Regions from separate parts of the Streptomyces sp. NPDC102258 genome, predicted to be linked through region 1. Evidence: riboswitches for the same ligand, from Rfam matches in the RefSeq annotation. Region 1 holds a riboswitch; the other holds the start of a gene.
What was found. A riboswitch is a leader RNA that binds a small molecule or an ion and turns the genes downstream of it on or off. The one in region 1 is predicted to bind cobalamin.
Positions count from the first base shown of each region.

Region 1 (4,869 bases):
AACGGGCACGGGATGGAGCTCCTCACCCGCCCGTACGGCGGCTAACGGGGCACTCCCGGGGAGCCGGGGCCGCCCGGAACGGCTGCCCCGGCTCCCGGTCGCGGGTCGATCGGGGTGAGGATTCCGAGCCGGTCCTCGACGGCCTGCGCCGCGGCCAGGCGCAGGTCCTCGCGGAACGCCCGCCCGACGATCTGCACCCCGGTCGGCAGCCCGTCGGCGGCCCGTCGGCGGCCTCGCGGGCTGAACGCGGAGCCTAAGCCCGACCCCACCGGCGCGGGGGACGTCAGGGCAAGTAGACGATGCTGGGAGCGCCCGTGGTGGGGTGGACGCCGACGTGCGTACGGACGCCGTAGACGCGGGCCAGCAGTTCCTCCGTCAGCACCTCGCCCGGCGCTCCCGCCGCGACGATCCGGCCGGCCTCCAGCACGTACAGCCGGTCGCAGAAGGACGCCGCGAGGTTGAGGTCGTGCAGGACCAGCAGGCTCGTCGCGGGGAGCCGGCGCACCAGGCCGAGCACCTCCAGCTGGAAGCGGATGTCGAGGTGGTTCGTCGGCTCGTCCAGTGCGAGCAGGCCCGGTTCCTGGGCGAGCGCCCGGGCTACGAGCGCGCGCTGGCGTTCGCCGCCGGAGAGCTCCTCGAAACGGCGCCCGGCGAAGGCGGACGCGCCGACGGTCTCCAGCGCCGCGTCGACGCGCAGCGCGTCCTGCGGCCCGTCCTGCTCCCAGAACCGCTTGTGCGGGCTGCGGCCCATGGCGACGACCTCACGGACCGTCAGCCCGAGGGTGTCGGCCGCGTCCTGCGGGACCGCCGCCACCCTCCGGGCGCGCGCCTTGACACCGAGCGTGCCCGCGTCGGTGCCGTCGAGCAGCACCCGTCCGCCGGAGGGCCGGAGGGTGCCGTAGACGCACCGCAGCAGTGTGGTCTTGCCGCTGCCGTTCGGCCCGACCAGTCCGACGGTCTCACCGGGGCGGGCGGTGAGGTCGACGCCGTGCAGCAGGGTCTGCCCGTCGGTCTCGTAACGCACGGCCTCCACGGCGAGTTCCACCGGCCGCCCGACGGTCTCCATGGGCCCCGTCATCCGGCCACTCCTTCGCTCCGGCCGGACCTGCGCAGCATCCACAGGAAGAACGGTCCGCCCACCAGCGCGGTGACCACGCCGACGGGTATCTCCTCGGGCGCCGCGGCCGTACGGGCGACCAGGTCGGCCAGGGTCAGGAACACCGCCCCGCCGAGCGCGGCGACGGGCAGCAACGCCCGGTGCCCGGCGCCGACCACCATCCGGGCGGCGTGCGGGACCATCAGCCCGACGAAGCCGATCGCTCCGCTGTAGGCCACCAGCACCCCGATGACGAGGGAGGTGAGGACGAAGACGGCCGCCCGGAACCGGCCGGTGTCGAGCCCGAGGGTCCGCGCGCCCTCCTCCCCCGCGAGCAGCAGGTCGAGCGGCCGGGCCAGGGCGACGAGGACCGCGGTGCCGACGAGCAGCGCGGCGACGGGCAGCGCGAGTTCGTCCCTGCGGGCCCCGCCGAGGCCGCCCAGCGTCCAGAAGAGCACGGAGCGGATCTGGTCGGGGCGCGCGGACAGCACGAGCACCAGGCTGGTCAGGGCGGACAGGACGTACTGCACGGCGACTCCGGCCAGGATCAGCCGGCCGGTGGTCATCGTGCCGCCGCGCCGGGCCGTCGCGTAGACGGCGACGAGCGCGGCCATGGACCCGGCGAACGCGGCGAGCGGCACCCCGGGCCCGCCCGCGAACCCGGCGGCGCCGGCGCCCGCGGCGCTGCCGAAGACGATGACGAGTACGGCGCCCGCCGAGGCGCCCGAGGAGGCGCCGAGCAGGAAGGGATCGGCCAGCCGGTTGCGGACGAGGGCCTGGAGCACGGCGCCCGCGACGGCGAGTCCGGCGCCGACGACCGTCCCGAGGACCACCCTCGGCATGCGGACGTCCCACACGATGGAGGCGAAGGCCCCGCCGCGCGCTCCGGGTCCGGCGAGCACGAGGTCGAGGACCCTGCCGGGACCGATGCGTACGGGGCCCAGCGCGAGCCCCGCCACCGCGGACGCGCCGAGCAGAACGGCGAGCAGGACGAGGACGGCGGCGGTCCGGCGCCGCTTCACGGGGCGTCGGGGTGCAGCTGGCGGCCCAGGGACTCGACGGCGTCGGCGACGCGTACGCCGAGGACGGCGGAGGACAGCGGCAGCACGACGAACCGGCGGTCCCGGATGGCGGGAACCCCCGCCAGCGCCGGGTCGTTCACCAGGCGTTGCTTCTTGGACTCGACGGTGGTGCCGCCGTAGTCGTAGATGAGGACCACCTCGGGCTTGCGCTCGATGACCTTCTCCCACGACACGTCGCCGAAGGTGTCCTTGAGGTCGGCGAAGACGTTCGTCCCCCCGGCCAGGGAGACGATCTCGTTGCCTATGCCGCCACCTCCCGAGGTGAAGGCGGAGCCCTCGCCGGAGTCGTAGACGAAGACGGACGGCTTCGGTCCGTCCTTCACCCGTGCGGTCACGGCGTCGACGCGGCGCTGCTCGTCGGCGATGAGCGCCGCGCCGCGTTCGGGCACGCCGAAGGTGCGGGCGACTTCGGTGATCTCGGTCTTCAGCTGGGCGAGGCCGACGGGCCCCTCGGTGCAGTACTCCACGCTCAGGCGGGAGTCGATGCCGGACTTCGCCAGTCCTTCGCGGTCGCGGCCCTGCGCCTTGTCGAAGGCGCTGGCGTAGCCGCCGTACACGAAGTCGGGGCCGGCGGAGAGGAGGACCTCCCTGGAGGGGTACTCCTTGGCCAGCACCTTGGTCTTGTCGTAGGCGGCCCGGTAGGCGGGGAGCACGGAGTCGTCGAGGTAGGCCGTGCCCGCGATCCGGTCCTGGAGCCCGAGGGCGAGCATGATCTCGGTGGCGTGCTGGTTCATGGTGACGGCCCGCCCCGGCGGGGCCTGATAGGTGCTGGTGACACCGCAGTTGGTGACGGTGTACGGGAACCCGAGCGCGGCCTTCGCGCCGGAGTCGGGCCGGTCCGCCCCGGCGGGTCCGCCGCAGGCGGCGAGCGGTAGCAGGCAGGCGAAGGCGGCAGAGGAGCGCAGGGCGGCGCGGGAAGAACGCGACATGGGAAGGCCTCTCCGGGGGATCCTCGTCCCCGGTCGAAGTGAAGAGGCGGCGCGTCAGTGTCTGACTCCCGGGATCCCGCGGACGGGATTCCGGTCACAGTGGCGGGACCGCACCGGATTCGCACCGGTTTCCTGTCCTGCGCCGCCCGGACAACCCGGCCAAGTCTGCCAGAGGCCGCCTTTCACCCGTAACGCCGGTCGCTCCCCCGATCGCACCGGGCCCGAATACGCCGGAGGCCCGGACCGGGTTCCGCAGGGCAAGGGCGGCAGGGCTCGAAGGCGCGACGATCCACCGTTTTCGCGGCCGCAAGTTACCTCGCCGTATGTAGTGACTTGTTTCGCGGTCGCCGTTAGAACTTGTTCTCACTCCATCGAGAGTGAGGAAGGTCACATGCGTGACAAAAGCCTGCACAGCAAGGTTTCCAAGGGCGTTTCGCGTCGTGGATTCATCGCTGGAACCGGTTCCATTCTTGGAGCCATGGCCCTCGCGGTCAACACGACACCGGCCCAGGCGAAAACCGTCGTCGGTACCGCCGCCGCGAACGCTCCGATCGACTCCGGGGCCCACGTCCCGGCGCTCGTGATCGGCACCGGCTACGGCGGCTCGGTCGCCGCGCTGCGGCTCGCCCAGGCCGGGGTCGACGTCCACATGATCGAGATGGGCATGGCCTGGGACACCCCCGGCAGCGACGGCAAGATCTTCGCCAACACCACCAAGCCCGACTACCGTTCGTACTGGCTGCGCACCCGGACGAAGGCCCCGCTCAGCAACTTCCTCGGCTTCCCCATCGACAAGGACGTGCCCCGGTACACGGGCATCCTCGATGCCGAGGAGATGGGCGGGATCATCGTCTACCAGGGCCGCGGGGTCGGCGGCGGCTCGCTCGTCAACGGCGGCATGGCGGTGACGCCCAGGCGGCAGAACTTCCCGGCCATCCTGCCCTCGGTGGACGCCGACGAGATGTACTCGACCTACTACCCGCGCGCCAACGCCGGGCTCGGCGTGGGTCTCGTCGACCCCAACTGGTTCGAGACGGTGGACTGCTACCAGTTCGCCCGGGTCGGCCGCAAGCACGCCCAGCGCTCCGGCTTCCCCTTCGTCTTCGTCCCGGACGTCTACGACTGGGACTACATGAAGCAGGAGGTCGCCGGGACCGTCCCCAAGTCCGCGATCGACGGCGAGATCCTCTACGGCAACAACGCCGGCAAGAAATCGCTCCAGAAGACCTACCTCGCCGCCGCGAAGGCGACCGGCAAGGTCGCCATCTCGCCCCTGCACCGGGTCACCACCGTCTCCCCCTCGGGCGGTGGCGGCTACGCGGTCGTCATGGAGCAGCTCGACACCACGGGGGCGGTCGTCGCCACCAAGACGGTCACCGCCGACAAGGTGTTCTTCGCGGCGGGCAGCGTGGGCACCAGCAAGCTCCTGGTCGCGCTGAAGGCCACCGGCGCGCTGCCCAACCTGAACGACGAGGTCGGCAAGGGCTGGGGCGACAACGGCAACGTCATGTGCGGCCGCGCGAACCACCTCTGGGACCCCACCGGCAAGGTGCAGGCCTCCATCCCCTGCGGCGGCATCGACAACTGGGACGCGGGCGGGGCCTTCGCCGAGGTGGCACCGCTGCCGACCGGGATCGAGACGTACGCCTCCTTCTACCTCTCGATCACGAAGAACCCCAACCGGGCCCGGTTCAGCTGGAACGCCGCCACCGGGAAGGTCGAGCTGGACTGGCAGACGGCCTGGAAGCAGCCGTCCATCGAC
Region 1 is NZ_JBVJLO010000001.1:420,059-424,927, reverse strand. Features, by position in the region: gene ACZ6ZT_RS01990 (VOC family protein) at 1-45, shown strand, start outside; gene ACZ6ZT_RS01985 (hypothetical protein) at 42-269, opposite strand; gene ACZ6ZT_RS01980 (ABC transporter ATP-binding protein) at 284-1,066, opposite strand; gene ACZ6ZT_RS01975 (FecCD family ABC transporter permease) at 1,075-2,118, opposite strand; gene ACZ6ZT_RS01970 (ABC transporter substrate-binding protein) at 2,115-3,107, opposite strand; cobalamin riboswitch at 3,143-3,282, opposite strand; gene ACZ6ZT_RS01965 (GMC oxidoreductase) at 3,499-4,869, shown strand, end outside.

Region 2 (4,869 bases), on a different contig from region 1:
GGGGCCGACTCGTCCAGGCCGAGGGCCTCGCGCAGGCCCGGGAGGGCCGTCGTACCGCCCCAGATCTGGCGGGCCCGCAGGATCGCCAGGACCAGGTTGACGCGGGCCTCGCCGGTCGGGGCGCCGCCGAGGACGTGCAGGCCGTCGCGGATCTGCGCGTCCTTGACCTCGCACAGCCAGCCGTCGACGTGGAGGAGGAAGTCGTCGAAGCCCTCGTCGTCCGGGCGTTCTTCGAGGCCCAGGTCGTGGTGCAGCTTCGCCGCCTGGATCAGCGTCCAGATCTGCGCGCGGATCGCCGGCAGCTTCGCCGGGTCCATGGCGCTGATCTGCGCGTACTCGTCCAGGTGCTGTTCGAGCCGGGCGATGTCCCCGTACGACTCGGCGCGCGCCATCGGCGGCACCAGGTGGTCGACCAGGGTGGCGTGCACGCGGCGCTTGGCCTGCGTGCCCTCGCCCGGGTCGTTGACGAGGAAGGGGTAGATCAGGGGGAGGTCGCCGAGGGCGGCGTCCGGGGCGCAGGAGGCGGAGAGGCCGGCGTTCTTGCCGGGCAGCCATTCGAGGTTGCCGTGCTTGCCCAGGTGGATCATCGCGTCGGCGCCGAAGCCGCCGTCCTCCGCGCGCGCCTGGATCCAGCGGTACGCGGCCAGGTAGTGGTGCGAGGGCGGCAGGTCCGGATCGTGGTAGATCGCGATCGGGTTCTCGCCGAAGCCGCGCGGCGGCTGGATCAGGATCAGCAGGTTGCCGCGGCGCAGCGCCGCGAGGACGATGTCGCCCTCGGGGTTCGCCGAACGGTCCACGAACATGTTGCCGGGAGCCTCGCCCCAGTGCTCCTCGACGCTTTCGCGGAGCTCGGCGGGCAGTTCGGCGAACCAGCGGCGGTAGTCGGCCGCCGGGATGCGGACCGGGTTGCGGGCGAGCTGCTCCTCGGTCAGCCAGTCCTGGTCGTGGCCGCCCGCCTCGATCAGCGCGCGGATCAGCTCGTCGCCGTCGCCCGAGACGAGGCCGGGGATATCGGTCGCCGGGCCGAAGTCGTAGCCGCCCGCGATGAGGGTGCGCAGCAGCTCCACGGCGCTGGCCGGGGTGTCGAGGCCGACGGCGTTGCCGATGCGGGAGTGCTTGGTGGGGTACGCCGACAGGACGAGGGCGATCCGCTTGTCGCGGCGCTCGATGTGCCGCAGCCGGGCGTGGCGCACCGCGATGCCGGCGACGCGGGCGGCCCGCTCGGGGTCGGCGACGTAGGCGGGCAGGCCGTCCTCGTCGATCTCCTTGAAGGAGAACGGCACCGTGATCAGGCGGCCGTCGAACTCCGGGACCGCGACCTGGGTGGCGGCGTCGAGCGGCGAGAGGCCCTCGTCGTTCTCCTCCCAGGCGCCGCGGGAGCCGGTCAGGCACAGGGCCTGGAGGATCGGTACGCCGAGCGAGGCGAGGGCGCCCGCGTCCCAGGACTCGTCGTCCCCGCCCGCGGAGGCGGTGGCCGGGCGGGTGCCGCCGGCGGCCAGGACGGTGGTGATGAGCGCGTCGACGCCCGCCAGCTCGGCCAGCAGTTCCGGCTCCGGGGTGCGCAGGGAGGACACGTACAGCGGCAGGGGGCGGCCGCCCTTGGCCTCGATGGCCGCGCAGAGGGCGTGCACGAAGGCGGTGTTGCCGCTCATCTGGTGGGCGCGGTAGTAGAGCACCGCGACGCGCGGGCCCTCGGCCGACTCGGCGGCGGGGCGCTCCAGGTGGCCCCAGGTGGGGGAGGCGGCGGGGGGCTCGAAGCCGTGGCCGGTGAGGAGCACGGTGTCGGAGAGGAAGCGGGCCAGCTGGTCGAGGTTGGCGGGGCCGCCGTGCGCGAGGTAGGCGTGCGCCTCGGCCGCGATGCCGATGGGGACGGTGGAGGCCTCCATCAGCTGGGCGTCCGGGGCCTGTTCGCCGGTCAGCACCACGACCGGGCGGGTCTGGCCGGGGGCCAGGAGGACGTCGAGGCCCTCCTGCCAGGCGCGGAGGCCGCCGAGGAGGCGTACGACGACCAGCCCGACGCCGTCGAGGAGCCCGGGGAGGTCGTCGAGGGGGAGGCGGGAGGGGTTCGCGAACCGGTACGGGACGGGGCCGTCCGCGGCGGCGCGAGCGCTCAGCAGATCGGTGTCGGACGTCGACAGCAGCAGGATCATGCGGCGGCAGGCCTTCCTCGGGGTTTCCGCGCCCCGGGCAGTGAGGACGACGGGAGTTCCTGACTCACCCCGCCGATCGCTCCGCGGGGTTCACAGTGGCGGGACCGCGCCGGAATCGCACCGGGCTTCCTCCCATGTCGCCGTCCTCGGCGATGACGGGCCGAACGGCCCGTCGGAAGGTCATCCTAGGCGGCGTCGTCCCTGGCCGGGAGTGGGGGTGGCCCGCTCGGGCGGGAGCGCGGGGGACCTGCCCCGGGGGCCGCGCCGCGAAACGCCGACGGGGCGGCGGGAACCGTACGGGGGAGGGGGCTGCGGGGTGGGGAGGGTGGCGTCTGACACAGGCCGGGCGTGGGGAATCGTGGGTATGCTCGCGGCCATGCCCCAGCCCCCTTCCGTCACATCGCGGGACGAACCCGTCATACGGGACCGCGGTGACGCCTGCCCCGGCGCGCTGCGCCTGCACGCGGCGGACGACGGGTTCCTGGCGCGCGTCCGGATCCCCGGCGGGCTCCTCGACGGCCCGGCGGCGGTGGCGCTGGCCGACGCCGCCGACCGGCTCGGCGACGGCCACCTCGACCTCACCTCGCGCGGCAACGCGCAACTGCGCGGCCTCGGCGCGGCCTGCGGCGGGGAACTCGCCGCGCTGCTGGACCGGGCCGGGCTGCTCCCCGCGCCCTCGCACGAGCGCGTCCGCAACATCGTGGCCTCCCCGCTGACCGGCCTGGACCGCTCCGGCCTGCCCGATGTGTCGGCCTGGGTGCCGGAGCTGGACCGGCTGTTGTGCGCCGATCCGGCGGCGGCCGGGCTCTCCGGGCGCTTCCTGTTCGCCCTCGACGACGGGCGCGGCGACGTGGCCGCCCTCGCCGGAGACGTCGTCGTGGTCGCGCGCCCCGACGGCACGGCCCTGGTGTCCACCGCCGGCGCCCGGGAGGGCGTCCGCGTCGCGGCGGAGCATGCCCCCCGGGCCGCGCTGCTCGCCGCCCGCCACTTCCTCGACGCCGCCCGGTCGGCCGGTACGCGAGCCTGGCGGGTGAGCGAACTGCCCCCCGAACACGCCCTGGATACCAACGAGTTGGCGGGTCGGCTGGCCGCCGCCGGGATCACCGGCCGGGTCGCGGACGCGTCCGTGCCCCCGCCGGGTGACGGGCCCGAGCCGGGGCTGGTGCGCGGAGCGGACGGGCGGGCCGCGCTGTCCGTACTGGCCCCCCTCGGCCGGCTGAGCAGCGGCCAGTGGCGCACGCTGGCCCGAGCGGGCGGCCGCGCGGGGCTGCGGCTGACACCCTGGCGCGGGATCGTCGTCCCCGGACTGACCGGGCCCTCGGCCGCCCGCGCGCTCGCCGCCGCCGCCGACGCCGGCCTCGTCACCACCCCCGAAGACCCCTGGCGCTCCGTCACCGCCTGTACCGGGCGGCCCGGTTGCGCCAAGTCCCGGGCCGACGTACGCGCCGACGCGCTGGCCCTCGTACGGCGGACGCCCGGGCCGCTGCCCGTGCACTGGTCCGGATGCGAACGCCGCTGCGGGCATCCGCGCGCCGCCGCCTGGGTGGACCTCGTCGCCACCCCGGACGGCTACGAGGTCTCCGCGGCCGGCCGCGCCCCCGCGACCGTCCGGCACCCAGATCTGGCGGCGGCCCTGACGACCGCCCGCAGCACCACCCAGTGAAGAAATGAGCGAGTACACCGTGTTCGAGTACGAGAAGGACGGCGCCGCGATCTACCGGCAGTCCTTTGCCACGATCCGCGCCGAGGCGGACCTTTCCGGGCTGCCCGCCTCCGTCGCCCAGGTCGCGGTGCGCATGATTCACGCCTGCGGGATGACCGACCTGCCCGGGGACCTCGGCTACACCCCGGACGTCGTGCTGCGGGCGCGCGCCGCGCTGCGCGCGGGCGCGCCGGTCCTGTGCGACGTGCAGATGGTCGCCAGCGGCGTCACCCGCAAGCGGCTGCCCGCCGCCAACGAGGTGATCTGCACCCTCTCCGACCCGGCGGTGCCCGCGCTCGCCGCGAAGATGGGCACCACGCGCAGCGCCGCCGCCCTCGAAGTGTGGCGGGACCGGGGCCTGTTGGAGGGCTCGGTGATCGCCGTCGGCAACGCGCCCACCGCGCTGTTCCGGCTGCTGGAGATGATCGAGGAGGGCGCCCCGCGCCCGGCCGCCGTGATCGGCGTGCCCGTCGGCTTCATCGGCGCCGCCGAGTCCAAGGACGCGCTCGCCGCGCACCCCTCGGGCCTGGACCACCTGATCGTGCGCGGCCGGCGCGGTGGCAGCGCCATCGCGGCCGCCGCCGTCAACGCGATCGCGAGCGAGGAAGAATGAGCAAGCTGTACGGCGTCGGGCTCGGCCCCGGCGACCCCTCTCTGATGACCCTGCGGGCCGTCGAGGCCATCGCCGGAGCCGACGTGGTCGCCTACCACAGCGCCCGCCACGGCCGTTCCATCGCCCGCTCGATCGCCGCGAAGCACCTGCGCTCCGACCACATCGAGGAACCGCTGGTCTACCCGGTCACCACCGAGACCACCGACCACCCCGGCGGCTACCAGGGGGCGATGGAGGAGTTCTACGAGGCCGCCGCGGCCCGCCTCGCCGCGCACCTGGACGCCGGGCGCACCGTGGCCGTCCTCGCGGAGGGCGACCCGCTCTTCTACAGCTCGTACATGCACATGCACAAGCGGCTCGCCGACCGGTACCCGACCGAGGTGATCCCCGGCGTGACCTCCGTG
Region 2 is NZ_JBVJLO010000025.1:36,437-41,305, reverse strand. Features, by position in the region: gene cobN (cobaltochelatase subunit CobN) at 1-2,150, opposite strand, end outside; cobalamin riboswitch at 2,191-2,316, opposite strand; gene cobG (precorrin-3B synthase) at 2,527-3,813, shown strand; gene ACZ6ZT_RS31125 (precorrin-8X methylmutase) at 3,818-4,465, shown strand; gene ACZ6ZT_RS31120 (precorrin-2 C(20)-methyltransferase) at 4,462-4,869, shown strand, end outside.
Region 2: another riboswitch for cobalamin. It lies ahead of cobN (cobaltochelatase subunit CobN); the one in region 1 lies ahead of ACZ6ZT_RS01970 (ABC transporter substrate-binding protein).